Regions from separate parts of the Rhodococcus sovatensis genome, predicted to be linked through region 3. Evidence: predicted binding sites of a transcription regulator. Region 3 holds the regulator's gene; each other region holds the start of a gene.
What was found. Region 3 encodes LexA, which represses DNA repair genes until DNA is damaged. Its sites were predicted from a motif close to CGAACANNTGTTCG; they were not measured.
Positions count from the first base shown of each region.

Region 1 (8,026 bases), 2.1 Mb from region 3:
AGTGCGCGAGGGTTGGGAATTCGCGTACTGAAGCTCGAGACCGGACCAGGTCAGCCGGACGCCGTTCGGTTCTACGAGCGCGAAGGGTATTCGAAGATCGATCCCTTCGGCGCCTACGTAGATGAACCGACGTCGCTGTGTTTTGCTCGAACGCTGTAGGTCAGCGAGTCCGCTGGCTTGCCGCTGGACCTGCGGGCCGGCGACGACGTCCACCGACGGCGGCGTGCTGACGCTGACCGCCTCCGCGAGGAGCGCCGTTGCGCGGACGGGGTGTTCCCTGACGCTGCGGCTGAGGCGCCGCCTTGGGTGCAGGCTGTACGTAACGGGCCTGCTCACCGACCAGCTCGGCTACCTGAGGCGAATCTGCAGTGACCCGAATGGGCGTCACCTTGATGTCGGCCTTGCGCAGCAGAATTGCAGTGTCTTTGCGCTGTTCGGGCAGGACGACCGTGACGACGTCTCCGGCGCTTCCCGCACGAGCGGTGCGGCCGGAGCGGTGCAGGTACGCCTTGTGCTCGGCGGGCGGATCGACGTGGACGACGAGCTGGACATCGTCGACGTGGACTCCGCGTGCGGCAACGTCGGTGGCGACGAGAACACGAGCGTCACCCGAAGAGAAGGCGAGCAGGTTGCGGTCACGCGCTGCCTGAGACAGGTTGCCGTGCAGGTCGACGGACGGAATGCCGGCGTCGGTGAGCTGCTTGGCGAGCTTGCGAGCCTGGTGCTTGGTGCGCATGAACAGGATCCGGCGACCGGTTCCCGACGCGAGCTGCTGGACGAGCTTCTTCTTCGCTTCGACGCCGTCGACCTCGAAGACGCTGTGCGTCATCGCTTCGACGTGTGAGGTGGCTTCGTCGACCGAGTGGGTGACCTGGTCGGTGAGGAAGCGCTTGACCAGCTTGTCGACGCCGTTGTCCAGTGTCGCGGAGAACAGCAGACGCTGTCCCTTCTGCGGTGTGGCGGCGAGGATACGCGTCACGACCGGGAGGAAGCCGAGGTCGGCCATGTGGTCGGCTTCGTCGAGCACGGTGATCTGCACTGCATCGAGGCTCACGTGGCGCTGCTTCATGAGGTCTTCGAGACGACCGGGGCATGCGACGACGATGTCGACTCCGCCGTTGAGTGCCGAGACCTGACGATTCTGCGAGACGCCACCGAAGATGGTGGTGACCTTGAGCTTGTATGCCGCTGCCAGCGGTTCGATGGCGACGGCGATCTGAGTTGCGAGCTCGCGGGTCGGGGCGAGGATCAGTCCGCGCGGGCGACCGGGCTTGCGGTTGCCGGGGAGCTGTCCGGCGAGCCGGGCGACCATGGGGATTGCGAAGGCGAGGGTCTTGCCGCTGCCGGTCTTGCCGCGCCCGAGGACGTCGCGTCCTACGAGGGTGTCGGGCAGGGTGTCGGCCTGGATGGGGAACGGTTCGGTCTTGCCCTGTGAAGAGAGAACGTCGGCGAGAGCGTGCGGTACGCCGAGTGAAGCAAAGGTAGTCATAGTGATGGGTTGCGCCTTTCGGGCAGGGTGTTGCACCCATGGGCTATGGCCCGAGAATGCAAGGGTGGCGAGACTGCCGGTGGGCAGTTTCGATCGCCGTAAGAAAAGCCTGTGCAGGGTGCACATGGACTACGCGGCCGGAGCCGGGCGGAAGTAGAAGCATTCCACGACGTCTGACGTGCAGCTACGCGCGTCGTCTCCGAGTGTAACCGCTGACCCGTCCTGATCCTTCCCCGAGTGATGCATCAGGCATTCACGCTGCCGTCATGTTCAAAGTGAGTTCGTGTTCGAAGAACGACGAGTAGCGGCGTGCAACCGGCATTCGCGGTGCCTCCGAGCTGTAAGCGTGACCGGTCGGAGTTTCGAAGTCGTAGACGTGGACCACGCCTTTCGATTTCGGCCGAGGTCCCGACTCCCAGCCATCGGCTTCCTTCGCATGGTTGCACGCTGCGCACAGCCCGGCACCGTTGTTCGCGGTGGTCTTGCCCCCGCGGGCGAACGATCGGATGTGGTCGCGGTGGCGAATTGGAGCATCGCACCACGGAGTCCGGCATCTACGGTCCCTGAGGTCGATGAGTCGGGCCAACGCAGTCGGGAAGGTCCGCGATTTCGATTCCATCGCAGTGAGTGCTCCCGAGGATGGTTCCGCGTAGAGCTTTCGGAGGGTAACTCGTACGTCCTCGGCTAGCGCGTCGCGGACGAGTTGCCGCGCGATCGATGCGGGAATCTCGCCGTAGCCGTCCAGGTGGGCAGGTTCTTTGCTGCCGGCCAGGAGGGTTTCGTCGGACAGTACGAGGTTGACGGCTACTGCGGCCCCGGCTTTCGCGGTGGTGGCGCCTGTGATGCGTTCGTACGCAAGGTCGGCCATGACCTGGTCGCGGGTACGTGTTTCGCTGCCGACGCCCACGATCGAGTCGGCGGCCTTACGCAATGTCGCCCACATGCTGACGGCGCGGTCCATCGACGTCAATGTCTTGAATTCGCACATGTAGTCGGGTTGTGGGCGGGTGCTGGTGCGGCGCTGAGAGAACGCCTTCTGCTTCTTCTTCACTACCGATGCCGGATCGAGTTGGGCGGCCAAGACTTTGGCCTTCGACTCGATGGTTTTGTCGCCGAGGTTCTTCAGAGTTGCCGGGTCCGAGCACAGCCGCTTGTCGATGACCTGTCGGTCTTCGACTGTCAGGCATGCTGTTTCACGCACGAGCAGCGTCACTCGCCATTCGTTGAGCTCACCCGCCAGCAGCCGTGCATACGTGTGTGGCATTTCGTGAATCAGTGCACGAGCAAGGCCGAGGAATCGGCCCCCTTTGTTCGGCGATTCGCGCCTGGCGAGGCCGATCTGTGAGGCAACCCCAGCGCGCCACTGCGCCTTCGGTTTACCGATTGCGCGCCTCTGCTCGGCGATCGCAGTAGCCACGCCATCGGTTGCGCTGGCTTGAACGGCCGAACAGGTCGACTTCAAGGTTTCGAGCGCAGAGATCAGGTCGATCCCGGCAGTGGCGTCGACGATGCCCGTCGACTGCTGCAGCTGCGCAACCAACTTCAGAACTTCGGATGCTTCCACGAGACCCCCTGAATCTCTCGAACATATGTGGCGCTCCTGAGGTTTGTGTGGGCGCCATTTCTGCTGTTCAGGGTGGGTTGTGTTGTTGGACGCAGTGTTCGGCGAGTTGCCGGTGAGATGAGGGACGCGCACGTGCTGGGCCTCTAGATTTCGGGGTTCCTACACCAACCTCAACCCGGAGGGCCGCTACACGTGCGCGTCAGTACTGCATTTAACCGTCTGCTTCAGATTCCCGGTGCATCGGTATCGGATGTGTCGATCACAGATAGCTCCGTCGAGGTCGTGTTGCGGCGTCGTGCGCGGCGGTCGAAGTGTCCGTGCGGGTACACCACTGCCGCATCGTACGACCAGGCGCCCAGACGGTGGCGGCATCTCGATTTCGGTCGCCACAAGGTGTGGCTGGTCTACTCGATCCACCGAATAGAGTGCCCGACCTGCGGCGTTCGAACCGAGGACGTGCCGTGGGCAAGGCCGAGAGCACGACACACGCGGGACTTCGAAGACACAGTGCTGTGGCTGGTGACGCGTACCGATCGCACCTCGGTCTCGACGTTGATGCGCTGTGCGTGGCGTACGGTCACCTCCATCGTCACGCGGGCGGTCGATGCGTTGATCGATTCGCGTCGGCTCGACAGGCTGTATCGGATCGGTGTCGACGAAATCTGCTATCGGCATCCGCACAAGTACCTCACCATCGTCGGCGATCACGACACCGGCAAGGTCGTGTACATCGCCGAGGGCCGAGGGCGTGAGTCGTTTTCGGAATTTTTCGAGCAACAGTCCGCCCGGGAACGAGGCGCGGTGCAGGTGGTGTCGATGGACGGGTCTCCGGCTTTCCGGGCCGCCGCCGAACATCACGTCCCGCGCGCCCGCCAATGCATGGATCCCTTTCATGTCATGCAGTGGGTCAACCGTGCTCTGGACCGAGTGTTCTCCGATGCGGCGTCGGTTCGTCGTACGTTGACGATGCAGGCGCCCCAATGGCGCAAGGCTCGAACAGCGTTGCGGCTGGGTAAGAATCGGCTGACCAAGACTCACAAGTCGCTGCTGCGAACGGTCATCACTGCCGACACCGAAGTCGGGACTGCGTGGCGTTTGAAGGAACAGTTCCGCGATCTCTACCGCAAGGTCGCTCCCCCCAATGCCGCGCGTTACTTACGGCGTTGGATCGAGGAAGCGCGGTCCTGCGGGATCATCGCGTTCGTACAACTGGCCCGCATGATCGAGAAGAAAGCGGAGGCGATCTGTGCGGCAATCGAGCTAGGCATTTCGAATGCTCTCATCGAGGGAATCAACTCGAAGATCAGGCTGATCAACGCCCGTGGTTACGGTCATCATTCCGCTGAATCACTCAAGGCGATGATCTACCTGAACCTCGGTGGAATCGAGGTCAAACTCCCCACACAAACGTAAGGAGGGGCACATATGTTCGATAGTAGCAACCCCGGGGGTGGGGCGCAATGCCTCAGCCTGGGGAAAGGTTCTGCAAGGCGAGACCGAGTACACGCTCCAGGTCATCGACTCCGTAGGCAGTGCTGGACTTGCCTGCATCCTCCGCCACGAGGTGGTTGGACATGGCCAGTCCGTGCAGCAGGACCCAGAGGAGCGGGCCGACGTCTCGGGGGTCGTCGGGGATCAATAGCCTGCTCCGTTGAGCATCCACTACGAGCTCATGAAAGTATGAGTTGAATTCGGCGGCAGCGGTTTTCAGTACTTCGCTCGGTTTGAACGCGTAGTCGCCGCCGAACTCCAGGCGGTAGTGATTCGGGTATTTCCACGCGACGCGAACGTACGCTAGGCAGGCGCGAAAAATCGAGGTGGTGTCTGCGGTCGGTGTGTCTGCTGCGCGGAGCATCTCCGCGCTCAGGTGGGTCAGGTTCTCGGCAGCTACTGTGCTTAGAGCGTGTCTCCCAAATTTGAGAGGTGCTGTCAGCGATGATATTTCGATGACGCGCGTGGGAGTGATCAGTGACGAGTTCTGGGAGATCGTCGAGCCAGTGATACCCACCGACGTGGGAAAACGTGGGCGGCGGTTCGCCGAGCACCGGCGAATTCTGGAGGGCATCGCATACCGATTCCGTACCGGGTGTCCGTGGCGAGATCTGCCGGAGGACTTCGGTCCGTGGCAGACGGTGTGGAAACGCCACCACCGATGGTCCTTCGATGGCACCTACGACGAGATGCTTGCCGCGGTGGCCGAGGTGTTCGGTCTCGACCCGGAAGAACTCGACGGCGATATCGGGGCGGTGCTCTCGATCGACTCGACCAGCGTCCGGGCGCATCAGCATGCGGCCGGTGCGCGAGCCGACACTCTCACAGGGGGCCTTGTCGAATTACAAGAAATCCGTCGACGAACCCGCTGACCACGCGTTGGGTCGATCTCGCGGAGGATTCACCACGAAGATCCATGCACTGACCGACCTGACGTGCTCGCCGGTGACGATGCTGCTGACCGGTGGGCAAGCCGGGGACAATCCACAGTTGGTGCCGTTGCTCGATGCCCACCGAGCTGCCGGTGGGGACCAGGACTACCGATTGCTCGCCGACAAGGCGTACACCCATCCCAGTACCCGCACCGAACTGCGTCGCCGCAAGATCAAACACACCATTCCCGAGCGCAGCGACCAGAAGCAGCGACGGGCCGACAAGGGGTCCGCCGGTGGTCGTCCACCGGGTTTCGATCCGACGATGTACAAGCACCGCAACACCGTCGAGCGTGGCTTCGGGCGGCTCAAACAGTGGCGTGGTGTGGCCACTCGATATGACAAGTACGCCATGACATTCCTCGGGGGCGTTGTCCTGTGCGCGGCAGTTCTGCACTCCCGCAACCACAACCACCGCCCGGCGATGAAAACGAAAACGGACCCAATTTAAGAGACACGCTCTAGTCCGGGGCCGAACGAGTTCCGCAGAACCGCCGAGTGGGCCGCAGCACAAGCGGCAGTGGCTAGTCCGGATGAGACGCTAGCTCGGATCAACCGCGACGATCCGGCGCATGCGGTTGTCGATGAGGATGCCTTCTGGGATTCGCGGCCCTCCCTCCAGCACCTGCGCATGTTTGCCCGTTCGCGTCGAGTCGGCCCGTGGTCGATGCTGGGAGCGGTTTTAGCCCGCGTGCTTGCCGTCGTCCCGCCGTCGGTCGTGTTGCCTCCTACGATCGGCAGTCACGCCAGCCTCAATTTCTTCGTGGCGTTGGTTGCTGCGTCCGGCGACGGAAAGGGCTCGTCGGAGAGTGCCGCTGCCGACGCTATCGACACCACCCCAGACGTGTACGTTGCGACGCCCGGCAGCGGGGAAGGCATACCGAAGCAATACGCCTACAAAGCCAGCGGCAAACAAGTCAACCTCCGCAACTCCGTCATGTTCTCCGTTGCCGAAATCGACACCCTCGCAGCCCTCGGCAACCGCTCCAACTCGACGTTGATGCCGGAGCTTCGGAAGGCGTGGATGGGCGAACGCCTCGGCTTCGGCTACGCCACCGCGGACAAGGCGGTTCCGATCCTCAATCACCGGTACCGGATGACGATGGTGGTCGGGGTGCAGCCTGGACGATCCCGCGCGTTGTTGGAGGACAGCGACGGCGGCACCACCCAACGGTTCTTGTGGATGCCGACGACTGACCCGGACGCTCCTGATGAAGCCCCGGACGACCCGGGTACGTTGGCGCTTCACCGTTGGCCTAGGGGTGTTGTAGCTACTCATGAATCGGCATCTTCGGCGCAGCCGGTTCTGGAAGGTGGCGAGGTCACCCATCTCATCGAGGTTGACGTTCTCGGTCTACAACATCCGGTCAAGCACTCCGAGCTTCAGGCGCTTCAACTCCCAAGTGTCGCTGTAGACCTGATCCACAGTACGCACCTCGTGAAGTTGCGGGGAGGGGCGCGGGACGGACTCGACGGGCACGCAATCCTAGCTCGATTAAAGGTGGCTGCGGCGCTCATGGTTCTCGATGGGCGAACCGACGCGGTCAACGAATCCGACTGGGACCTGGCGGGCATGGTGATGACAGTCAGTGACCGCACGCGCGCACAAGTGCAGAAGGACGTGGCTTTCAAAGCTGCCCAGCTTAATCGTCACCGCGGCCAGACCGAAGGCGAGCGCGAATTGGTCAAGGCCGAGGTGGTCGATACGGCCCGCTTCAAGCGAGTCGCCGGCAACCTACGCAAGACCAGCCCCATGACGATGAATCAGCTCAAAAAGCGAGTCGCTCAACGAGACCGGGAATTAGTCGAGGACGCGCTTGGTGCTCTGGTCGATCTTGGGGACGTTGAGCTGGAGGACTTCGAATACAAGGGAACGAAGGGCGTGCGGGTCTCCTGGACGGGGTGATCGCAGGACTGCGTCGGAAGAGGGCGTCTAGAGCGTGTCTCTTAAATTGGGTCCGTTTTCGTTTTCATCGCCGGGCGGTGGTTGTGGTTGCGGGAGTGCAGAAGTGCCGCGCACAGGACAACGCCCCCGAGGAATGTCATGGCGTACTTGTCATATCGAGTGGCCACACCACGCCACTGTTTGAGCCGCCCGAAGCCACGCTCGACGGTGTTGCGGTGCTTGTACATCGTCGGATCGAAACCCGGTGGACGACCACCGGCGGACCCCTTGTCGGCCCGTCGCTGCTTCTGGTCGCTGCGCTCGGGAATGGTGTGTTTGATCTTGCGGCGACGCAGTTCGGTGCGGGTACTGGGATGGGTGTACGCCTTGTCGGCGAGCAATCGGTAGTCCTGGTCCCCACCGGCAGCTCGGTGGGCATCGAGCAACGGCACCAACTGTGGATTGTCCCCGGCTTGCCCACCGGTCAGCAGCATCGTCACCGGCGAGCACGTCAGGTCGGTCAGTGCATGGATCTTCGTGGTGAATCCTCCGCGAGATCGACCCAACGCGTGGTCAGCGGGTTCGTCGACGGATTTCTTGTAATTCGACAAGGCCCCCTGTGAGAGTGTCGGCTCGCGCACCGGCCGCATGCTGATGCGCCCGGA
Region 1 is NZ_CP147846.1:300,796-308,821, forward strand. It holds gene WDS16_RS01305 (GNAT family N-acetyltransferase) at 1-159, shown strand, start outside; gene WDS16_RS01310 (DEAD/DEAH box helicase) at 161-1,489, opposite strand; gene WDS16_RS01315 (HNH endonuclease signature motif containing protein) at 1,743-3,053, opposite strand; gene WDS16_RS01320 (ISL3 family transposase) at 3,246-4,466, shown strand; gene WDS16_RS01325 (TetR-like C-terminal domain-containing protein) at 4,519-4,908, opposite strand; partial or broken gene WDS16_RS01330 (IS5 family transposase) at 5,000-5,927, shown strand; gene WDS16_RS01335 (hypothetical protein) at 6,108-7,382, shown strand; partial or broken gene WDS16_RS01340 (IS5 family transposase) at 7,424-8,026, opposite strand, start outside.
Region 1: WDS16_RS01315 (HNH endonuclease signature motif containing protein) is a predicted target of LexA. The motif match lies at 3,072-3,085, and genes of this name have one in related genera.

Region 2 (8,026 bases), 800 kb from region 3:
GGCAACTCGCCGGCGAGAGCGCTGCCGTGGGCGAGCCGCAACTGGGCACGGTCACGGACGAGAAGTTGCAGGCCGGAGGTCGCAGACTCGGCACCCGGGTACCGGGGGAGTGCTGAGGTTGCGAGCCGTACAGCCATCCCGAGTCCCGGGCCGACGCGGATTCCACGACGCCATGATTCGATCTGTCTTCGATCGTGACCACCGGCCGCCAGGAGGTCCAACGTGGTCAGAATGTGACATCCCGCGACGATCATCTTGCTACGAACCATGCGTCCCGATCGGGTTCGCGTAGTCCAGTGGCCAGAGGAGGGCGTCAACGATTCGACGCCGTCGTCGACCGTGACCTGGCCGCCGTCCGACTGCAGCTTCGATACGAGCGCCTCGACCAGTGCGCCGCTGCCACCGACCGCGCGTGCTGGCGGGACAGTGTGCATCAGGGCGGCGAACCCGACCATCGGAGCTGTACCCGGCTCGGACATCGGTGGACCTGATTGCGCACCGAACCACGCCAGCGCGGCCTTGAGTCGTTCGGACGAGAACGCCTCGTCGAGCAGGGCGTCGCCGGTTGTCAGGAATTCGCGGGACAAGGCACTGCCGCCGGACGGGGCGTCGAGTCCCCAGAACGAGCGAAGTAGATTCCCGCCTGTCGGTGGCGCCGAGAATGCTCGCATCGTCCGCGCGCTACGTGGTCCCCATTTGTCGACGAATCGGCGGTAAGCGCGAGCATCGGCACCGCCGCACGCGCGCGCCACGGATTCGCACGTGGCGTCGAGGTCTCGGTGAAAGACGATGGCGGGCTCATCCGTTCCCGGTGCACCCGGCGCGAATGCCCACGGGTCGCATTCGATGTACCGCAACCCGTGGTCGGAGAGTCCTAATTCTTCGATGACCCCGGTATGTCGAACCATGATGTGCGCCGAGGAACCCCTGTCGACGCGATGGCCGGGAAAACGCTCGACCGAGGAGACTCCGCCGCCCATGATCGAATCCTTCTCGAGGACCTCGACGGACAATCCTGCAGCGGCGAGGTAGCAGGCTGAGGTCAGGGCGTTGTGGCCGGAGCCAACAACCACAACGTCGATCACCGCTCCAGGCTATAGGTCACTGCCGAACAACGAGGTGGAGGCTCATTCGAACGGCAATGCGCGAGCGAGGACGGCGAACGGCCGCCGATCTCCGGCGAATGTGAAATTTCGTAGAACGTCCTCGAAACCAAGTCTGCGGTACAGGCGCCAGGCGCGATTGTTCTCGCCCTCGACCTCGGGTGTGGACAGCAGCACGCTGCGTTCGGGCCGGTCGGAGAGCAGACGGCGGGTCAATGCGTCGCCGAGTCCGTGTCCCTGAGCGCTCGGAGACACATGTAGCTCGGTCAGCTCGAAGTAGTCGGCGAGGATGAAGTCGGCGTGCTCAGCACTTGCTCCCGACCTCAGCAAGCCGTCTCGGACTTGTTGATGCCACCACTGATGGCGCGCTCCTCGGTACCCGTATGCGACGGCCACGAGCGGTGACTCCTCGGTGGGGAGGATGGCGCCGACGCCCCGCCACCCGGGTCGCAGCACGTGTTCGGACCACATCGGCGCACGGTGGTATTCGGTGCCCTGTGGGTATCCCATCGCGTCGACATAGATCGCCAGCGCCTCGGGGAGTCGTCGGCGGATCTCCTGGGCGGACAGATCGACCAGGTACGGGGTCGTTTCCGCATCGGTAGCGACTGTTCTCAACCTTTCCTTGACTACTTGTCGGTGTGCACAGCTATATTGAATATGTCGAACGGATGTTCGATGTCGGTGATCCGGCGATGAACCCGAGGGAAGCGGGGCTCGCCGGATTCCGACCATAGATCGTCGTCGACGTCCGGACGTGTCGGATCTAGCAGTACCGAACGGCGACTCCAACGGGAGGTGTTCGAGTATGGCCACGAAAGTTCTTGCCGAAATGCGTCCGCCGGTGTCGCCGCGCGCGCGAGTCCTACTGGGCCGAGCGGATGTATTGCTGTCCGGCTCTGTCGGCGCGGACACCGTCTCCGATCAATTTCTCGATTGCTACATGGCTGCTTTGCGGGGTGCTGCCGCGATCCTGGAGGCGGCGCCGATCTCCACCTCGCGCGCCCGGTCGCGTAGCGCGTGGGTGCTCCTGGCCAAGGCAGCTCCTGAACTCGAATCCTGGGCCGAGTACTTCTCTGGGTTCTCCTCCACGAGGGCTGCGTTGCAAGCTGGTGTGTCACGTTCGATCGACGCGAGCGCAGCGGACGAGTTCTACCGGGAGGTCGGGCGATTCCTTCATCTTGTCGAGGACTTCATCGGTGCCGAGTCTCGGTTGGACCGAGTGGCGTCCTATCCACGATCGATGTCGGCGTAATTCGTTCCGAAGTGGTGTGTTCGGTAGCCCCTGATGTCGAATCGGCCTCCCGAGGTTCGCCAGAAGCATCCGGTTCTTGGGTGGGACTTGATCGCTGTACAGGGAAAATTTGGACATTCTCAGGAACACATCGACCGAGTAGGTGGTAAGCAGTCGATTCTGCTCGTATTATTGACAACAGGTAGCCGCCAAGGTCAGCTTCCCGTCGTTTCGCACCCGAAATGACTTTCAATATCTGTGCAGGGGGAGGTACCGTGCCACTCTCCGAGCACGAGCAGCGCATGCTCGACCAGATCGAGAGCGCTCTCTACGCCGAGGATCCCAAATTCGCGTCTCACGTGAGAAGCGGCCGTATGCGTACGGCTTCGAGCAAGCGTCGCTTTCAAGCGGCAGCTTTGTTCGTTTTGGGGCTTGTTTTACTTGTTGCCGGGTTGGCGCTGCCGTTCAAGCCCGGCGGATTCCCGGTCGTCAGTCTCGTCGGCTTCGCCTTCATGTTCGGGGCCGGGGTTCTGTTTCTACTCGGTGGGCCTGGGAAGGGCGGATCAGCACCACAGGAAGACGCTGCGTCGAGCGGCGCAGCCGACTCCAAGAGTTCGGGCCAGAAGTCCAAGCCCAAGCCCGGGCGCAAAGGTGGCGGTTTCACATCGCGGATGGAGGATCGTTTCCGACGGCGATTCGAACAAGAGTAGTCGGCCCAGCTCGGCCGACTGCAACCGTCGCTAGGCGACATACAAGAAGCATGAAGTACATATCGGGTGCTCGGTAGCGAGCGCCAAGCTACAAGCACCAAACCACGAGAGCGGTGCCTACCTACGGGTAGGCACCGCTCTCGTGGTTTCTGTGTCTGCGTCCGGTGCGCGGTGCGGTGACACCTTCTGATTCAGGCACCTTCTCCCACCCGTCCCCACTCGATGGCGACGCGGAACCCCTCATCCCCACTTTCACCCACCCGAACTACGTGTTGCGGCCGTCGATATGCAGAACGAGCCTATGAGCTGGAGTTTTGCGTGTTGGGCCGATGGCACGTTGCCAGGCATCGAGTGGCTGAGCCGCTGCAGGGAAAAGTTTCTCCACAATGAACCACTATGCTGACCTGGAGATTTTGGTGCAGGTCCCAAGATTTCCCTCTCGTCGGGATTGAAAGTGGGGGAAAGTGGGGTAAAGTGGTGACAGCGGAGAGAGTGGGAGGTGTCGAGTGTTTCTCGGTACCTACACGCCCAAGCTCGACGAGAAAGGTCGGCTCACGTTGCCGGCGAAGTTTCGCGAGGCGTTGGAGGACGGAGTGATGGTGAGCAAAGGGCAGGATCACAGCCTCGCCATCTACACCCGAGAGGCCTTCGCCGAGAAGGTCAGGAAGCTGACCGAAGCATCACGCTCCAATCCGGTTGCCCGCTCGTACATACGGCAATTGGGTGCAGGTACAGACGAGCAGAAGCTCGATGGGCAGGGACGCATCACTCTCAGTCCCGACCATCGGCGGTATGCGGATCTGGAACGCAATGTCGTCGTGAACGGTTCGATCGAGTTCATCGAAATCTGGAACGACGAGGCTTGGGCTCGCTACTCGGCCGAGAGTGAGCAGAGCTTCTCGGACGCGATGGACGAGTCCTTGGAAGGAATCTTGTAGCCCGCCTTCGGTCACCAGTCGAGTGCCGCGAGGCCTCTGCCCGATCAGAACCCTGACGTTCTTCCCCAACGCCAGGTTTCGAAGATCAGGACCCTGACGTTCTTCCCCAACGCCAGGTTCCTATCGGACAGGGACCTCGAAGCATTCGACACCATCATCTTTTCTACTGCGCGTCGAGCCGGCGGACGCGCAGAAGCTCGACCGGGAGGAATCATTGTGGAAGGCGAATCGACATCGCCCGTCCCGGATAGCGCTCCCCGGAAGTCCGGAGCAGCCGGAAGCTCGGAGCCCAAACACATTCCAGTGCGCCTCGAGCGCGCGGACCAATTGCTCGGCCCGGCGCTGACCGCTGCAGTCGATCTCGGCGAATCGCCGGTGATGATCGACGCCACCCTCGGTCTCGGTGGGCACTCGGAGCACTTTCTTCGGTCGTATCCAACTGTGCGGCTCATCGGACTCGATCGCGATCCCGACGCCCTCGAACGGGCGCGAGCTCGACTGTCCGAGTTCTCGGACAGAACGACTTTCGTGCATACGACATACGACGGAATCGCTGACGCGCTGGAAAACGCTGGGCTCGAGTCGATCGATTCGGTGCACGCCATCCTGTTCGACCTTGGTGTCTCCTCGATGCAGCTCGACGAGGCGGACCGAGGTTTTGCGTATTCCGTCGATGCTCCGCTGGACATGCGCATGGACCCGACCGTCGGTCTCACGGCCGCAGATGTGCTCAACACGTACACCCATGGAGAGATTGCGCGAGTGCTCAGCACCTACGGCGAGGAACGCTTCGCGGGTCGTATCGCGTCGGCGATTCTTCGGCGGCGTGAATCGGAGCCGTTCACTACCAGTGCGGCTTTGGTGGAACTGCTCTACGCATCCATTCCAGCAGCCACGCGGCGTACGGGTGGGCATCCGGCGAAGCGAACCTTCCAGGCATTGCGGATCGAAGTGAACGGCGAACTCGATTCGCTGGAAACAGCGGTACCTGCCGGTCTCGACGCGTTGACCGTAGGCGGACGGGTGGTGTTCATGTCGTATCAGTCGCTCGAAGACCGGGTCGTGAAGAAGGAACTGGCCCCGCGGGTCAAATCCCGTAGCCCGGAGGGTCTTCCAGTCGAGCTCCCGGGAATGGGTCCGGAGTTCCGGCTCCTGACCAAGGGCGCGGAACGCGCGTCCGAGCAAGAGATAGAAGAGAACCCGCGTTCGGCACCTGTGCGCTTGCGCGCCGCCGAGCGAATTGCGAGGAGATCGGCATGACAATTACCTCGAGTTCGCCGCGTACGAAGCGTCGGCCCCGGTCCAACGGATCCACGCCAGGATCTTCTCGCTCAGGAGCCGCCGCCCGTGCATACGAGCGTCGGCAGCAGCGTGCCATATCGCTTGGTGGAGAATCGGTTTCCAATAGTCATGCAACTGCGCGCACCGGACTGTCGACCACGGCAATCACTGCGCGCATCCCGTTCGTGGCATTGATCATCGGTTTGTTGTCGCTCGGTCTTGGCTTGACTCTGCTGCTCACGACGAGATCGGCGGGGGACTCGTACGACCTCTCGGAAGCCAAGTCGCAGAACGAGCGTCTCGTGCAGGAACGCGCTTCCCTGCAGCGTGATGTCGAGCTGGCCGACTCCGCACCCGAGTTGGCGCGCAAAGCTGCTGAACAAGGCATGATCCCGGCGTTGAACGCTGCCCGGATCGTCGTGGGTGAAGACGGAGCGATTCAGGTGGTAGGTACTCCAGCCCCTGCGCAGGGCAACCCTGTCGCCCCGTTGGATCCGGTCGAGTCGCAGGGGACCTCACAATCGTCGAACTCCGAAGCGCGAAACTCGTTGCAGCCGCGGAACCAGACGTCGAGCCCGGCCCGATCCGCATCGGCACCAGGCGGCGCCCCGGCGAGCGGTAACTCGGGGACCGTAACCCCACCAGTCACTTCCGCCACGCCGAACGCATCGAATAACGCGCCAAGCGCAGCCCTCGGTGAACAATTGGTTCCCATGAGCATCCCGTCGGCAAGTCCTTCGGGTAGTCGGCAGTGACCAGGCCGACCACCGGGACGCCTCGTCGTAGTCCGTTGCCTCGAAACTCGGCGAGTGGGAATGCAGCGGCTCAGGGTCGTCGCCCCGCAGCGTCCCGCAGGCAGGGAAGTCACCCCGTTCGTCCGCGTCCGCGCAGCCGGTTCGATGCATCGTCCTTCGTATTCCGAAACGGTTTCGGCCGAATCGTCATGTTCGGAGTGCTCGCCGTCGTTGCCCTTCAGCTGCTGTGGATCATGGGCGTCGACGGACATCGTCTGTCCGCCGAGGCGGCGTCCCAGCGCACGACGACACTCGTCGACCCAGCCACTCGCGGTTCCATCACGGATCGAAACGGCAAGCCGATCGCATTCACGATGGAAGCGAAAGCGCTTACATTCCAACCAGTTCGAGTGCGCAAAGAACTGGAAGAGGCGCGGGCGAAGGATCCGACCAAGCCTGCGACGGACGACAGGCTTGCCGAAATCGCCGCGGGAATTCACGACGAATTGGGCGACATCGCGAACGAGAAGGACATTCTCGCGAAGTTGAAGAGCAACGACACGTTTACGTACCTCGTGCGTGGGGTCGATTCGACGATCGCCACCGACATCAGCGAGAAGTTCAACGAAGTCGGTCTCGAACGCCAGGACATCCGTGAATACCCGGGTGGATCGCTCGCCGCCAACATCGTCGGCGCGACCGGCTGGGACGGACACGGTCTGCTCGGGTTGGAAGATTCGCTCGATTCGACACTGGCCGGAACCGATGGGTCCCAGACCTACGATCGGGGTTCCGACGGGGCTGTCATCCCGGGCAGTTGGCGAGACAAGCAGACCGCGGTCAACGGATCGGGCGTCGAGTTGACCATCGATGCAGACCTTCAGTACTACGTGCAGCAGCAGGTTCAACTCGCAAAGGACTTGTCCGGCGCGAAGAATGCGTCAGCGTTCGTGCAGGACGCGCACACCGGCGAAGTGTTGGCAATGTCCAACGACAACACGTTCAATCCTGGCATCGGAGTCGGCAACAACGACGCGAACAAGGAAATGGGTAATCTTGCTGTTTCCACGCCGTTCGAACCTGGCTCGGTCAACAAGATCATCACAGCTGCTGCAGCGATCGAGTACGGACTGACTACTCCCGACGAAGTCCTCCAGGTGCCCGGCAACATCTTCATGTCCGGTGTCTCGGTCAAGGATGCATGGGACCACAACGTCGCCCCTTACACATCGACCGGAGTGTTCGGGAAGTCTTCGAACGTCGGCACCCTGATGCTCGCTCAGCGAGTGGGCGAGGACCGGTACGCCGATATGCTCGCGCGGTTCGGGCTGGGGCAGCGAAGCGATGTCGGACTGCCCGGTGAAAGTGCCGGCAGTGTGCCCAGCCGCGACCAGTGGTCCGGTGGCACGTTCGCCAATCTGCCCATCGGGCAGGGCCTGTCGATGACGTTGCTGCAGATGACCGCGATGTACCAGGCGATCGCGAACGACGGAATGCGTATACCTCCTCGAATCGTCAAGTCGACGGTGGACCCAGGGGGCAACAGGACCGAGACCGAACAGCCGGAGGGTGTGTACGTCGTGAGCCCGCAGACGGCATCGACGGTTCGCGACATGTTTCGTGCGGTCACTCAGGACGACAACGGAAATCAGCGCGGCACAGGAGTCGCCGCAGGAATTCCCGGTTATCAGATCAGTGGCAAGACCGGCACCGCACAGCAGGTGGACCCGGCATGCAAGTGCTACTCCAACTCGAACTACTGGATCACCTTCGCCGGAATCGCACCCGCGGATGATCCGCGCTACGTGATCGGAATCATGCTCGACGCACCCACTCGAAGCGCCGACGGTTCCGGCGGCCAGTCGGCAGCGCCTCTGTTCCACAACATCGCAAGCTGGATGCTTCAGCGTGACAGTGTTCCGTTGTCAGCAGCGAGTCCGAAACTGGTGCTGCAGGCCGACTGACCCCACCCGCACCCTCAGGCGTGGGTCGGGGGTCCGACCGCCGAACACTCGCCGGTAACCTG
Region 2 is NZ_CP147846.1:1,556,594-1,564,619, forward strand. It holds gene WDS16_RS07295 (NAD(P)/FAD-dependent oxidoreductase) at 1-1,085, opposite strand, end outside; gene WDS16_RS07300 (N-acetyltransferase) at 1,128-1,721, opposite strand; gene WDS16_RS07305 (SAV_6107 family HEPN domain-containing protein) at 1,912-2,358, shown strand; gene WDS16_RS07310 (DUF3040 domain-containing protein) at 2,613-3,047, shown strand; gene mraZ (division/cell wall cluster transcriptional repressor MraZ) at 3,554-3,985, shown strand; gene rsmH (16S rRNA (cytosine(1402)-N(4))-methyltransferase RsmH) at 4,283-5,245, shown strand; gene WDS16_RS07325 (hypothetical protein) at 5,242-6,021, shown strand; gene WDS16_RS07330 (penicillin-binding protein 2) at 6,018-7,964, shown strand.
Region 2: WDS16_RS07305 (SAV_6107 family HEPN domain-containing protein) is a predicted target of LexA. The motif match lies at 1,768-1,781, and genes of this name have one in related genera.

Region 3 (8,026 bases):
TCGCTCACACCGCCAAGGCGGGTGCCGCAGCAGGAAAGCCGGTTGGAGTATGCGGCGAGGCAGCTGCAGATCCGCTGTTGGCGTGCGTTCTCGTCGGTCTCGGCGTCACGTCCCTGTCGGCGGCCTCGGCGGCGGTGGCTCATGTCGGAGCGAAGTTGTCCTCGGTGACGCTGGCACAGTGCATCGACGCTGCGGCCGCCGCATTGAAGACGGACAGTTCCACGGCAGCGCGTGCTGCCGCTGCTGCTGTATTGAACTGACTGCTGTATCGAACTGGCTGCATTGCGGATTCGGCTTCGCACTAGGATCGCTTCCTTGTGAGTCGAAATTTCGGATGGACCCTGCACGGGGACGGTAGAACGCCCTCTGCGGGCGCAGTGGTTGCACCCGACGAGCGGTTGACTTGGCCGCGCACCATCGGGATCGGTATGCAGCACGTCATCGCGATGTTCGGTGCGACCCTGCTCGTTCCGACGGTTACCGGGTTCCCGGTCACCACCACGTTGCTGTTCTCGGGCATCGGAACCGCGCTCTTCCTGATCATTACGCGCGGCCGAATTCCGAGCTATCTCGGCTCCTCGTTCGCGTTCATCGCGCCGTTGAGTGCCGCGCAGGCAGATGGTCCGGCAGCACAGCTCGGCGCTGTGATGTCCGTCGGAATCGTGCTCGCAGCTGTGGGTTTCATCGTGAAGTTCGCCGGCGGCCGAGTCATCGAAGCCGTCATGCCGCCCGTCGTCACAGGCGCAGTCGTGGTGCTCATCGGACTCAATCTGGCTCCTGCGGCAACCTCGTCCTTCGAGGCTCAGCCGCTGGTTGCAGTCGTCACGTTGCTCGCGATTGTGGTGGCGACCGTTGCTGGTCCCGGTTTGGTCGGGCGCCTCGGAATCCTCGTCGGCGTCATCCTCGGTTGGATCTTCGCCGCCGTGATCGGACAGATCGACCCGGCCAAGCTCGACGCGATGCGCGCGGCCTCCTGGGTCGGGATTCCGGAGTTCCGCGGCCCGACGTTCGAACTGTCTGTCGTACTCATCGCATTGCCGGTGGTGATAGTCCTCGTTGCCGAGAACGTCGGTCACGTCAAGGCCGTCTCGGCGATGACCGGCAAGTCACTCGACGACCTCGCCGGCGACGCACTCATCGCCGACGGTCTGGCGACGACACTCGCCGGTGCCGCAGGCGGATCGGGTACGACCACCTACGCCGAGAACATCGGTGTCATGGCGGCCACGAGGGTCTACTCGACCGCCGCGTACTGGGTCGCTGCTGCAACTGCCATCGTGCTGGCCTTCTCGCCGAAGTTCGGTGCCCTGGTATTCACCGTGCCCGACGGGGTCATCGGCGGAGCAACCCTGGTTCTCTACGGACTGATCGGCTTGCTGGGTGTACGTATCTGGACCGACAGCAAGGTGGACTTCACCGATCCGGTGAACCTCACCGTCGTCGCTGCCGCGTTGGTGGCAGGGATCGGCGACCTGACGCTGACGATCGGTTCGGTCGAACTCGGCGGAATCGCCTGGGGTTCGGTCGGAATTCTCGTGGGGTATCCAGTGATGCGCGCCCTGAACCGTCGAACTGCTCGCTAGTTCGGTCACCGATCACGCACGGCTCGGTCATCGACCAGGTCCGCGGGGTGGTCGTAGGGTTCTCCTAATGCCAGTTTTCGTACTGGACAGCATCGAAGGAGTGAATCTAGTGGACCGCACACTGTTCGAACCGGAGCACGATCTCTTCCGCGAGTCGTACCGCAAATTCCTCGACCAGCATGTCGCTCCGAATCACGCGCGGTGGGAGGAGCAGAACATCGTCGACCGCGACGTCTGGGTCGAAGCAGGTAAGCAGGGATTCCTCGGAACCGCAGTGCCAGAGGAGTTCGGCGGCGGCGGGGTCAAGGACTTTCGCTACAACGCCATCCTCACCGAGGAAACTACCCGCGGCGGGTACAGCGGGATCGGGTTCACACTTCACAACGACGTCGTCGCGCCGTACCTGATCGATCTGTCGAACGACGAGCAGAAGCAGCGATGGCTACCCGGGTTCTGCTCGGGCGAATTGATCACGGCGATCGCCATGACGGAACCTGGCACCGGTAGCGACCTTCAGGGCATCAAGACTCGTGCGGTGCGCGACGGCGACGAGTGGGTCCTCAACGGCTCCAAGACTTTCATCACCAACGGTATCAATGCCGATCTCATCATCGTCGTCGCATGTACCGACCCCGAGAAGGGCGCGCAGGGCTTCAGCCTCCTCGTCGTCGAGCGCGACATGCCTGGCTTCGAGCGAGGTCGCAATCTCGACAAGATCGGCATGAAAGCGCAAGATACCGCCGAACTCAGCTTCACCGACGTTCGAGTTCCTGCTGCGAACCTACTCGGCGACGAGGGCATGGGGTTCATCTACCTGATGCAGAATCTGCCTCAGGAGCGGCTGTCGATTGCGGTGGTCGCCGCGGCAGCGATGGAGTCTGCACTGGACATGACGATCCAGTACTGCCGAGACCGTAAGGCTTTCGGAAAGTCGATCGGCAAGTTCCAGAACACACGGTTCGTCCTCGCAGAACTCGCGACGGAGACCACGGCCACCAGAATCATGGTCGACAAGTTCATCGAACTGCTCAACGCCGGAACGCTCACAGTCCAGGAAGCCGCCATGGCGAAATGGTGGACGACAGAGAACCAGGTCCGGCTCATCGATAGGTGCCTGCAGTTGCACGGTGGGTACGGCTACATGAAAGAATACCCGATCGCCAAGGCGTACATGGATTCTCGTGTGCAGACGATCTACGGCGGTACAACCGAAATCATGAAGGAGATCATCGGTCGAGGACTCGATCTGTAACCTTCGATCAATACGAGAACGGCCCGCAACTCCTCTGGTTGCGGGCCGTTCTCGTATCGGGTCAGAGCTTGCGCATCACCGTTACGACTTTGCCGAGAATGGCAGCGTCGTTGCCCGGAATCGGCTCGAACAGTGGGTTGTGCGGCATCAGCCACACATCGCCCTTGCTGCGCTTGAAGGTCTTCACCGTGGCTTCGCCGTCGATCATCGCGGCCACGATGTCGCCGTTGTCGGCTACGCTCTGCTGCCGGACGACCACCCAATCGCCGTCGCAGATCGCTGCGTCGATCATCGACTCGCCGACGACTTTGAGCAGAAACAGCGAACCCTGCCCGACGAGCTCGCGGGGGAGTGGAAACACATCCTCCACCGCTTCCTCGGCGAGGATCGGTCCGCCGGCTGCGATTCTTCCCAACACCGGTACGAAGGTCGGCGTCGGAAGCTGATCTCCGTCCGGGGCCGAGCCGTCGGCCACAGCTGCCGCGTGGTCGGCCTGTACCTCGTCGAGTCCTCGGACGTCCACAGCTCGCGGACGATTCGGATCCCGACGAAGAAATCCTTTGCGTTCCAGCGTGCGGAGCTGGTGTGCGACCGACGAGGTCGAGGTCAGACCCACCGCGTCGCCGATCTCACGAATACTGGGTGGATATCCACGCTCGGTGACCGACGCCCGAATGACTTCGAGGACCTTGCGCTGACGTTCGGTCAGGCCGGCGTTGATATCGGTGCCTTCGCCCTCGAATGCTTTCGCGGTCGGGACAGCGGCCGGTTTTCCTGCCGACTTGGTCGTCGACTTCGCCGACCCTGACGAGGTCTCGTCCTTCATTCGTGGGTCCTCCTGGTCGTACGCGCGTTCGTCGCGGTCTCGACAATGTGTAGCGGATGAAAATTTCGACCGCCTGAACGCGTGGGGTGGATGTGACGTGTGGTTTCTGACACGAATCTAGCCCGAAAATGCCTCGTGATCAAACATCTGTTCGATCCGTGTCGCGTTTTCTGCTGACTTTGTCGGAGTCGCGTGATAGAACTTCGAACAAGCGTTCATCGAACGCCTGATCGAATAACGGGTTCGATCGCGTTCGACACCACGGAGGTTCCGATGACTATCTTGACCGACCACCGCCTCTTGACCGACCACCGCCTCTTGACCGATCACCGCACCCAGGTTGCTGCGCCTGTGCGCAACAGACGCCGCGCGACGCACGAGCGTCGGCGCTACGTTCTCGGCGCTGCCCCACAGGGCGGTTCACACGGGTCGTCCGGTGCCTGCGTGGACCGGGCACACCGTGACGAGAAGATCTCGTGGACAGCAATGGTGGTAGGCGTCCTGGTTACTGCGCTGGTGATTCTGGGATTCGTCGCAGTGGCGAATCTTCGCGCGGCCTCGATCGACTCGGCATCCACTCCTGCTGTAAACACAGTCGAACAGGGTCAGCTGCTTACCGTTCCTGCTTTGCCGTAGTCGACGTTCATGGCAACTCAGACGGTCGCTCCGTCGCGCCAGGCGCCTCGCTTGCTGGGCGATCGAGTTGCCTACGTGACGCTCCGAGTATCCTCGAAGCCTGCACCTCTCGGGAGTGATCGGGGAGCGTGCGACGGCTACGACGGAGGCGCACACATGCATTGCCCGTTCTGCAGGCATCCGGACTCTCGCGTGGTGGATTCGCGTGAAGCCGACGAGGGGCAGGCAATCCGTCGACGGCGATCGTGTCCGGAATGCGGCCGCCGATTCACCACCGTCGAAACGGCGGTGCTTGCAGTCGTCAAGCGTAGCGGCGTTACCGAACCTTTCTCACGGGACAAGGTCGTCAAAGGTGTCCGGCGGGCGTGCCAGGGCCGCGACGTGGACAACGATGCGTTGAACCTTTTGTCCCAGCAGGTCGAAGACGCAGTTCGCGCCTCAGGTTCCGCTGAGATCCCCAGCCACGAGGTGGGTTTGGCAATCCTCGGTCCGTTGCGGGATCTCGACGAGGTCGCATACCTCAGGTTCGCGTCGGTGTACCGATCCTTCAGTTCGGCCGAAGACTTCGAGAAGGAAATCCAAGACCTTCGTGCGCACCGCGAGTCGTCCTCGGTCGACTAGTTTCGCCGAGCTCAGTTCCGGCCAGCAGCATCGATAGCCTTGAGTACTCGTTTCTCCGAGACCGGGTAGGCCGTGCGAATGCTCTGGGCGAACAGCCCGACTCGCAGTTCCTCGATCATCCAGAAGATGTCGAGAACGGGCTTGGTGTGAAGTCGCGACTCCGGCAGCGATTTCAGCAACCGGTCGTAGGCTTCGTACACCCGGTCCAGAACATCCATGCCTGCATCGTCCCGCCCGGCGCTGCTCGGTAGGGCGTTCAGTCGGACAGATGCGGCGTTCAGGTAGCGCGGAATTTCCGCAAGGTGTGCCGAGCCGAATTCGAATACGAACCCGTCGAAGACCAGCCCGGCGAGTTGCTCGCGCACATCGTCGGCAGCGTCACCCTGCGTCGTGTCCAGTATCGCGCGTAGCCCGAGTGCTTCGACAAGGATCGGTCGAACGAGGGCAAGGATTCTCGACGTGCGGTCGGTGATCTCGGCATTGACGGCTCTGGACAGTGCTGCGAACTTCTCCGGAGATCGAACCGGTCCGCCATGTGCGTCCATCGACTCGTCGGCGGCGCTCGCACGGCAGTCCTCGAGTAGATCGTCGAGGCTGCCGTACGGGTTCTGTCCCAGCGCCAGACGCTCACGGGTCGGAATGCCCGCGATCAGAGCTTTCGTTCCGCGCGGCGCCGATTGGAGCAGGAGCGCACGGGTGCCGTCGCGCATCGCGGCACGTTGACTGGCAGGTGTGCTCAGAACGCGTACTGCGATGCCCCCGTTCTCCTTCACCAGTGCCGGATAACCTGTGACCGTCTGTCCGCCGACAGATTTGGTGACTGTCTCGTCGAGCGTGCCGAGGCTCGACGAGGTCCATGCCAACGCCGGCGCACGTTCGGCGCCGCCGACTGCGCTGGCCACCTCGCGTGTGACTCTGGGCGCGAGCGCTTTCCGCAGCTCGACGAGATCCTTGGCTGATCCGAGTATTTGTCCGTCCGTGTCCACTGCAACGAACGTCATCTTCAGGTGCGCGGGTAGTCCGTCGAGGTCGAAGTCGCTCGGGTCTATTCGGCACGAGCCGAGGCGCGACAGTTCGCGGGCCAGCGCGGTCGTCACCGGTTCGGAGCGTGGTGTCATCGCTGCCAGAGCTGCGGCGGCGAAGTCCGGTGCAGGGACGACGTTGCGGCGTTGAGCCTTGGGTAGCAACTTGATCAGCGTCGACACGAGCTCCGATCGCATGCCTGGCACGAGCCAATCGAAGCCGACCGGTTGAACTTGGGCGAGGAGCGCGATCGGAATCCGAGCGGTCACACCGTCGGCGGCCGCACCCGGTTCGAACTGATAGGCGAGCGGGAACTGGATGTCGCCCTGACGCCACGCGTCGGGGTAGTCGCCCCCGAGTACCGACGCGGCATCGGGGTTGACGACGGTGGCCGCCGTGAAGTCGAGCAGATCGGGCTTGGTGCGTCTGGTCTTCTTCCACCAAGTGTCGAAGTGGCGCGCCGACACTGCCTCCGCGCCGATGCGAGCATCGTAGAAGTCGAACAGGGCGTCGTCGTCGACCACGATATCGCGTCGTCGCGCCCGGTTCTCGAGCTCGCCGACGTCGTCGAGCAACTCGCGATTGCGGTGGAAGAATGGGTGTTGAGTCTTCCACTCGCCCTGCACGAGAGCATGTCTGATGAACAGTTCACGCGAGGCTTCGGCGTCGATGGTGTGATAGTTCGCGGGCCGTCCGGTGACGAGCGGAATGCCGTAGAGGGTGACCCGTTCGTATGCCATGGCCGATTGGCGTTTGACGGACCAGTGAGGTTCCGAGTAGGTGCGCTTGACCAGATGCGGTGCAAGGCGTTCCGCCCATTCCGGTTCGATTCTGGCTGCCATCCGTCCCCAGAGCCGGCCGGTCTCGACCAGTTCTGCTGCCATCACCCAGCGCGGCGGCTTCTTGAACAGTCCGGATCCAGGGAACACCGCGAAATGAGTCCCACGGGCTCCGAGAAATTCACGTTTGTCTCCCTCTCGCAGCCCGATGTGAGAGAGCAAGCCGGACAGCAGAGCCTGGTGCAGCGCGACCGGCGTAGTCGGCGAGTCCGGAATCGTCCAGCCCAATCCGCGTGTGATCTGGCGGAGCTGACCGTGCAGGTCCTGCCATTCGCGAATGCGGAGGTAGTGCAGATATTCGTTGCGACACATTCGGCGGAATTGGTTGGACGAGAGGTCGTTGCGCTGCTCGCGCAGGTACTTCCACAGCTCTACGTAGGCCAGGAAGTCCGAGTTCTCGACGGCGAACCGGGCGTGCTTCTCGTCCGCAGCCTGCTGGTGCTCGACGGGACGTTCTCGAACATCCTGGATGGACAGGGCCGATACGACGACGAGGGCGTCGGCGAGAGCCCCGGTGTTGTTGGCTTCGACGAGCATCCGTGCCATCCGCGGATCGACGGGAAGCGACGCGAGCTCCCGCCCGATCGGGGTCAGCTCCGATTCGCCGTCCTTCGTCGCAGGCTTCACTGCACCTAGCTCTTCGAGCAAGCCGATTCCGTCGCGAATGCTTCGTGGGTCCGGCGGTTCCACGAATGGGAACTGCTGGATCTTGCCGAGCCCCAACGCCGTCATCTGCAGGATGACCGAGGCGAGATTGGTGCGCAGTATCTCGGGTTCGGTGAATTGAGGACGTGACTCGAAATCCTCCTCCGAATACAAGCGAATGCAGATGCCGTCCGCGACGCGACCGCATCGACCGGCACGCTGGCGGGCCGAGGCCTGGGAGATCGGCTCGATGGGCAGGCGTTGCACTTTCGTCCGCAACGAGTACCTGGAGATCCGTGCAGTCCCCGGGTCCACGACGTACCGAATTCCGGGGACCGTCAGTGACGTCTCGGCGACGTTGGTGGACAGAACGACCCGGCGACCGGTGTGCGGGGTGAACACGCGATGCTGCTCGGCGGCTGACAGTCGTGCGTACAGCGGAACGATCTCGGTGCCGCGAAGCTGCTTGTCGCGCAGCGCATCTGCTGTATCGCGAATTTCTCGCTCACCGGACAGAAACACGAGTATGTCGCCGTCGCCCTCGCTGATCAGCTCGGCGACGGCGTCGCAGGTGGCGTCGACCGGGTCGAGATCGATCCTT
Region 3 is NZ_CP147846.1:2,356,062-2,364,087, reverse strand. It holds gene ptsP (phosphoenolpyruvate--protein phosphotransferase) at 1-260, shown strand, start outside; gene WDS16_RS10995 (uracil-xanthine permease family protein) at 318-1,583, shown strand; gene WDS16_RS10990 (acyl-CoA dehydrogenase family protein) at 1,693-2,835, shown strand; gene lexA (transcriptional repressor LexA) at 2,897-3,661, opposite strand; gene WDS16_RS10980 (hypothetical protein) at 3,935-4,297, shown strand; gene nrdR (transcriptional regulator NrdR) at 4,454-4,918, shown strand; gene hrpA (ATP-dependent RNA helicase HrpA) at 4,930-8,026, opposite strand, start outside.

Region 4 (8,026 bases), 2.1 Mb from region 3:
TGTGCTTGCGGAGATATCGATTGCGATGCTCATTGGACTACTGCTCGGTGCGCTCGTCGCAACAACTGCGCTGGTCGGGCTTTGGATAGCAACGTTCCGCGTCTACGGCACGCCTGTGGTTGCAATTCCCTGGACACTATTGGGAGGGATCGCGGTGCTGGCGATGACACTTACTGCGGCCACCGCGGCCATCTCCACGCGTTCCGTACTGCGTGAAAGTGCTGTCAGGGCGGTCGGTGCCCCGGACTAGCACTGTTTTCGTCTCCTCAGGATCGGCCTGCTGGTCGAGGAGTGAACTCGACCCTTCCGGAAAAATGTGCCGTATGCCCTGTGTCCTCGGCTGCCGTTCAGCGTCCTCGTGCGAAGCGCGGGCGACGGTGCCTCCGCCGTTGCGTTTCGCCTCGTACATGGCGACGTCCGCCTCGCGGATCGCGTCGAGCAACTGTTCGGTGCTCGGGGGCGCACCACATGCTGGCACAATCGTCGCACCGACACTGAGAGTGACCGGTGGTGCGTCTGCTCGCGGTGACACGCTGGTCGGAAACGAAGTCACGATCTGGTCGACGGCAGTGCGCGGCCCGGTGACGATGGCGGTGAATTCTTCGCCACCGGTGCGCGCCACGATGGCGTCCGGTCCTACATAGCGAGTCAGTTGGTGCGCCACATCGGTAAGTACCGTGTCTCCGACGGCATGGCCGTAGTTGTCGTTCACCGATTTGAAGGAGTCGATATCGACCACCACTGCTGCAACGGTCGGGGCTGCACCGCCGAGGGGGACCAGTCCGCTGGCGAGTTCGTCGAGTCCGTCAGAGAGCCCGCGCCGGTTGTACAGGCCGGTGAGTGCGTCCCGGCGGGCCAGTTGGGATTGTCGAATCATTCGCGACCATAGCGCCTGCAGAGTTGCTGGTCCGCCCAGCGCAACAGTCACCACAATTTGTGCACGAACGACGATGGTCGCGACGGATTCGCTGCCGTCTTTCAGCGCTGCAAGGGTGAGTACTACGACAGTAGCGAGAACCACCCCACTGTGCACCGCCAGGCTTTTTTGGCCGAGCGCGAGCAGCAAGTACAAGCCTGGCGCCATCAGTAGAGGAGCAGCGACGAGCGCCTCCGACGGCGATGCCAGGAGCAGCAGAATCGCTACGATTGCCGCTTCGGCCCAAATACCGAAGAGCAGCGCAGCAAGTGAGCATCGGCGCACCTCGACGGTCATCCAGGCCACAGCCATCGCCGAGTTCAGCACGAGGATCGTTGCGACAACCCAGGCGCTGCCGTTGATGAAGATCTGGCTGTCGGTCAAGGCCACGGCGCCGATGACCGATGCGTTCGCGGTAGAGGCCGCGATCAGCCTTCTGGTCCGGACGCCCAGGAACGTGGCGGGGTTGGCTCGTGCGCGTGCCGTCGAGCTGGTGGGTGACACGGCTCCACCTCGCCGCCCGGTCCCGAATGTCGGGGGTATGAGTGTGATCACGCCCGCTCCGTCTCCTTTGAGCCGAGCTGGAGCTTTCGCCTGTTCGGTGAATGTACTGCTCTTGCTCGATGTGTCTCGATACTAGACTTAAGGCCACAATTGATAGCGTTAACGGGGAAAATGCTTAAACGAGGCACGCGGTACTCTTCACGCGATGGTATCGACCGATGCCGGCGCGCAGCCGGACCCGACCGCCCGGACCGCGGACGTCCCGAGCTCGGACCTCGCCGCGTCCGGCGAGCCGCGAACGAGGTCGAAGCGACCGGGTGGCCGTAGTGCTCGCGTACAGGAGCAGGTGCTTACCGCCACGCTCGCTCTGCTGACCGAGCGCGAGATCGACACCATTTCGGTGGCCGATATCGCGGCTCGTGCGAACGTAGCGGAGACGACGGTCTATCGCCGATGGGGTAGTCGTACCGGGGTGGTCAGCGAAGCGGTGATGAAGCTGGCAGTGGCCAACAATCCTCCCCCGCGAACCGGGAGTCTGGCCGAGGATCTCATGACGCTCGCCAAACAGGTCGCAATGCTGATCGGCCGTCCAGAGGTGCGGCGACTGTTACGTGCGGTCTATGCGCTGTCGGGTGACCCTGAGATCGACGAGGCTCGTACGGCCTTTTACGCTGCGCGTTTCGAGATTGCCCGGCACATCATCGAGCAAGCGCAGCAGCGGAACGAGATCGGTACCGATATCGATTCCGACGATGTGATCGAAAGTCTCGTTGCACCTATGTATTTCCGAATTCTTGTCAGCGGCCGTGAGGTCACCGAGGAGTTCGTGGAGCGGTGTGTTCGCGACACCCTGCTGCTTTTCGCCGGGAAGTAGCTGGCTCCCGTTGTGCCGCGGGTAGTTCGGCAGTTCAGGAGTTCTTTCGCCGATACATGTCGGCGTCGGACTCGACGAGAAGAGATTCAAGTAGTCCTCCACCGGGCGAGTAGGCGGTACCGATGCTTGCGTGCACGGTGCACAGCCGGGCGTCGATGTCGATGGGGCGAGTCATGCTCTCAGCCACCGTGCTCGCGAGCGTGCGCATTCTGGATTCGGCATCTGTTCCCCGAAGTACGATGACGAATTCATCTCCCCCCGTACGGATCACGATGTCGTCCGGGCTGGCCGCGTCGAGTATTCGGTGCGCGGCGGATTGCAGCACTCGGTCACCGAAGAGATGTCCGAAGCGATCGTTGACGCCTTTGAAATTGTCCAAGTCGACGACCACCACCGCAGTCGACTCCTGGGAGGGTCCTTCGGTCAGCTCTTCTTTCAATCGCGCGTGGTTCCAGAGACCTGTCAGCGGATCGTGCCGGGCGGCGTAGCGCGCTTCGGCCTCCCTCTTCTGGATGTCGTCGTGCAGCTGGGCGTGCTCGATGGCGAGTGCTGCGTGATCGGCGAACAACTCGAGGATCTCGCACTGTTCGGGACCGGGTCTGAGGCCATGGACGGGCAAGTCGACTGCGAGCATTCCGAGCCATCGCCCGGTAGACCCGTGTAGCGGCGCGAACAGAAAGTCCATTGGATGCCACGCGTTGGGGCTGTTCGAGTGCTGTCGCGTGCTCGTCCAGATCCCGTTGTCCATTTCCGTGACCGCGGGGTTCTCCGACCCGTCGATGAAGCGCAACCTGCCAAGCGGGCGGGAGGCCGCTGTCATGCGGGTCCAGAATTCCTCGGTTTGCACCGTGTTCATCAACGATCTGCGCGCATCTTCGTCTCCGACGACTGAGACCACCTCTGTGCATCCGTCTGCTCGAACGAAGTTCATTGCTGCAACCTCGAACCCGGCGGCATCGACCACGCCCTGCGTGATCGCGCCGAGTGTCGTAGTCAGGTCGAGACTGTGATGAATCCTCGACGTCACGCCATGCAGCGCACGAAAAGCCGCGACGTGCAGTGACGGCGGTAGACGTGCTGCTTTCCATGGGGACAAAGGGTCGTCTTTTCGTGGTGAACAATCGAGCATGTGCGGCGGACAGACTGAGTCAGCGTCCGAAGGGTTCCGATTGTAGGTGCTGAACCACGTTACGGTTGTGGAAACCCCCTCGCCGTCGACCTTCGGGCGGCCTCAGGCGGCGCCGTCCTCGATAGCGTGCAATACGACGGCTGCGGTCTCGCTGACGAGTTCGTTGTCGAATTGCGCTGTGGGGTTGGTCTTCTCGGTCAGAATTGTAATTACGACGGGTGAGCGTTCTGGCGGCGTGACGACGGCGATGTCGTTGCGAATCGGCCCGGCGCCACCTGATTTGTCGGCGACGGCCCATCCAGCGGGTGCGCCCGCGCGAACAAGGGGATCTCCGGTGGCATTGCCGCTCATCCAGTCGAGCAGAATCGAACGGTTGCTCGCGGTCGAATAGCTGGTTTGTTGCAGCGCAGTCATGCTCTCGGTGAATGCGTCTGCTGCTGTGGTGGTGTCGTCGATCGAGTCGGAGGTGATGGTGTTCAATCTCGGTTCGTAGTTGACGACTTGGGTAGTTGAGTCGCCGAGCCGTTCCAAGGCGTCGTCGAGGCCTTCAGGTCCACCGATACGGTCGAGTACGAGGTTCAGCGCAGTATTGTCGCTCTCGCGGACGGCTGCCTCGGCGAGTTCGGCGGCAGTCAGCCCGGTGTCGAGATGTTCGGTTGTCACCGGTGAGTAGCCCGCGCGGTCGATATCGGATCGAGTCCACCGCACGAGTTCGTCGCGGTCCTCGGTGGTGCTCTGCCGTAGAAACTCGGCAGCTGCGAACGCTTTGAGTGTCGACGCGAACCCGAATCGTTCCCCGCCGCGATAGCTGATCGTCTCTCCGGTCTCGGTATCGAGCGCGCTGACTCCGACTCTCGCGTCGAATCGTTGCTCGAGGTTGTGAATGTCAGTCGAGACATCGATTGGCGCAGGCTGGTACGTCCGAACGGTCGATGACGCCGGAGTAGGGCCGGAGGGTTGCAGTGGGGTGGATTGCGGTTCGGCACATGCAGTGAGCAACAACGCGAATGCGGCCGCCACAGGGGCGAATCGACGACTGGTGGAGCGCATATTCAGCGACTGCTTTCTTCAGGTATGTCGACATCGGCAGTGGGACAACGAAGATGAGGATCGCCTATGTATTGATCCTTCCGGTCGGGTGAAACCCTACCCGCGAATCGGAATGACGACGCTACTGCGTGTTGGAGCTTGATGTACGCATCGCCGGCCGCGAGCGCTGCGTGCATTCCGATCTCGTTCGAGGGCGCCCCGTTGAACCAAATCGATTCCTTGGCGCACTGTTTCCGTGCACGGCTTGTATTCGAACAGGTGTTCGAGTAGTCTTCGTGTTATGGGGATGCCGGGGGGCGATATGGACGAGTGGCGACGCGAGACCGAGTTGGGTGTGTCGAGCTTGCTGGTCGGCTTGTCCGATGCCCGGCGTGCTGAGAATGTTGCGTCGGCGGTCCTTGTGCGTCGGTTGTACGGTCTTGTCGATTTCCGGGTGTGTGCGGAGGCGGAGCTGTTCGATGCCGGTGGGGATGCCGATCTTGCGCGTGCGGAGAGGGCTGCTGAATGTGAAGCAGCGGTGGCGCTGTCGCTGTCTCGGACGGTCACGCGGGAGATGATCGTGGTCGGTAAGCAGTTGGCGTGGCGTCTGCATGGGGTCGATGCTGCGTTCGCTGCGGGTGATCTGGATTATTCGCGGGTGCGGGCGATTGCGTTGACGTTGGTCAAGGCCAGTGATGAGACGGTGCAGGCGATCGAGGCTGATGTGCTGGCTGCAGCGTATCGCTGCAATGCCAAGGCGCTGCGTGAGCGGGTGTGGAGTCGGTGGATCGACCATGACGACGCCGAGGCGAACGCGGCACGAAAGGCTGCCGAATCCGAGGAACGGTGCGCGAGCATCAAGCGATGCGATGACGGTATGGCGAGTTTGTTTGCGAAGATGACGGCGCTCGAGGGCGCCGAATGTGACTCCCTTCTCGAGGAGTTGGCCGGGACTGTGTGTTCGCGTGATCCGCGGAGCAAGAAGCAGTTGCGTGGGTATGCGTTGATTGCGCTGATTCACCGTGAGGATGTGATCGCGTGCCTGTGTGGCCATCAGGGGTGTGCGGTCGGTGGTGCTGCGGATTTGATGAAGCCTCGCCGTACGCATCTGCTGCAGATCATGATCAGTATCGAGTCGCTGCTCGGATTGTCCGGTGACCCGGCCACTCTCGGTGATGGGACCGTCCTCGATCCGGAGACCGCGCGCATGATCGCCGGTGATGCTCGATGGCAGGTCTTTCTCACCGAAGTGCTCGACGCTGCCCGGGCACAGGCGAGCCCCGAACCGGCCCCCGCCCCCGAGTCCGTGACTGAGACTGAGACCAAGCCTGTGCCTGTGCCTGTGGCCGAACCAGAGACCGAAACGGTGCCGGCACCGGAGACGGGAACCGACACTGACACCGCGGGCACTGGCACACCTGATTCAGCTCCCGCGCCTGAGTCTGGTGGTGGTGTCGCCAATTCCGGGTCGGCCGGTGGACCGCGTGCATTCCGGATCATCGCGCGGGGCCGGGTTCGTCCTGCCGCGTCGCTTCCCGATCCGGCACCCGGACAAACTCGTTCACCTGTGGCAGGTGCAGGGCGTGCACGGTCCTCCGCGGGAGGTGAGGTGGCACTGTCGGAGGCTATTGCTGCTTTCCTCGCCGCAGCCGCAGCGGACCCGTCACTGGCGGCGGGGAGTGACCCGGACGGTCACGGCGGTATGACCGAACCACCACCGGGGGCACTGACCTACCGGCCATCGGCAGAACTCGTCGCGCTCACGCGCGCAACATATTGCACGTGCACCTTCCCGGGCTGCAGTGTGCCCGCAGCCCGATGCGACATCGACCACATCGTCCCGTTCGACCACAACGACCCGGTCGCCGGTGGCTGGACGATCCTGTCGAATCTGCAACCACTGTGCCACTACCATCACCAAGCGAAAACACTGAAGCTGTGGGCCGCAGCACGATTGAACGGAGACGGGATCTTCTGGACCTCGTGTTCGGGTCTACGCAGGATCACACCCTCGACGTACGGCTCGGTGATGGTTCCCGACGATTTCGTCCACAACCGGCCCTCGTCACCATCACCGGACCCCGCGACCGATCACTACTACCAACACGTCGCTGACCCATGTGCTCCCGAGACGGCGGCAGCGGGATCTGTTCGCGAGCGACCCGCCGATGACCTCTACGAACCCACATGGTGGGAAACCAACATCGGCGAGAACAGCGAGTGGGGCGATCTGATCGACACCGACAGAGCAGCCTTCGTGCCCTCACTCGGCGACATCGCCCGACTCGAGGACCCCAGAGCCCGCGACGAAGCGATCTTCCTCAGAGAACGGTTCCTCGAACACCGAGCCATCGTCACAGCACGCGACCGCTACCGCTACCCACCATTCTGAACAGCCCCCGAACTCACCCGCCTGCGCCGCGTGCCGCAGCCGGGGAGCGGTGTGGCGTCCCGACTGCGGCACTGTCTACCGTGCGGCACTGTTTGCCGTGCGGCACTGTCTACCGTGGCCTACGTCATGCTGGGCTGGCGACTGAGAGTCGGTTCTCGGAGGCGGCGAGCGGATCGAAACCGTCCTGCTTGAGCAAAGTGTGGATGTTGCGCCGCCTGACCCCCATGTTTCCGCCGTCGTAGACCGGGAAGCAGAGGACATCTTCCATGATTGCGGCTATCGGGGTCAGGTTCGTGTAGGCATCGACACCGACCAAGCGCATGGCGTCGTAGACGACCTGAACCGAAGTTTCTGAGGCAAAGACCTTGACCTGGTTGGCAAGCTCGCGGTCTTTGCCACCGGTGCGGTCGAAGTGATCTGCGGCCTTCCACGCGAAGTAGCGGACGGCTTCGATCCGAGTCTTGATGTCAGCGAGCATGTACCCCGCATTCTGGTAGTCGATGACCGGCACAGGCCCGGAACGATGGTCGGTCTTGGCGAACTCGTAGGCATAGTCGAAGGCTGCGCGCATTCGACCTACGCACGCGGCACCGATCGACGAACAGGTCCAGGAGAAGGCCGTATTGACGATGTCGAGGCCGTCACCCGGGCTGCCGATCATGTTGGTCGCCGGTACTCGCACGTCGGTGAATTCGACGCGGGGAGAGTTGGTTGCGCGGTGCCCGATGGTGTCGATCATGTCGGTGATCTCGACCCCAGGTGTGCCACGTTCGACGACGATGACGGCGAGCGATTCCGACGGTGGCAGGCTGGGATCAGTTCGGCACACAACGCTGATGAGGTCGGCACCGTTTCCGTCCCACCCGGAAGCATTGGTTGTGTAGTGCTTTGCGCCGTTGAGGACCCACTCGTCACCGTCACGCCGGGCGAAGGTTCGAACCCCGACGGAAGGGTCGGGCGAATCGTAGTTGGCTCCGCCTGACACCTCGGTGTAGGCGATTGCTGCGAGTCGGGCAGTGCCGTCGCAGAACATAGGAAGCCAGCGCTGCTTCTGTGCGTGCGTGCCGAAGTTGATGATCGGGTTCAAACCGAGACCGGTACCCAGAAGCGCTGTGGGAACGTTGATGTCGACCCGTGCGAGTTCCTCGGCGGCCAAGCTGAAGGTCAGGTTGTCGAAGTACG
Region 4 is NZ_CP147846.1:4,435,243-4,443,268, reverse strand. It holds gene WDS16_RS20745 (GGDEF domain-containing protein) at 137-1,420, opposite strand; gene WDS16_RS20740 (TetR/AcrR family transcriptional regulator) at 1,626-2,294, shown strand; gene WDS16_RS20735 (sensor domain-containing diguanylate cyclase) at 2,329-3,390, opposite strand; gene bla (class A beta-lactamase) at 3,526-4,473, opposite strand; gene WDS16_RS20725 (HNH endonuclease signature motif containing protein) at 4,754-6,844, shown strand; gene WDS16_RS20720 (acyl-CoA dehydrogenase family protein) at 6,969-8,026, opposite strand, start outside.
Region 4: WDS16_RS20725 (HNH endonuclease signature motif containing protein) is a predicted target of LexA. The motif match lies at 4,725-4,738, and genes of this name have one in related genera.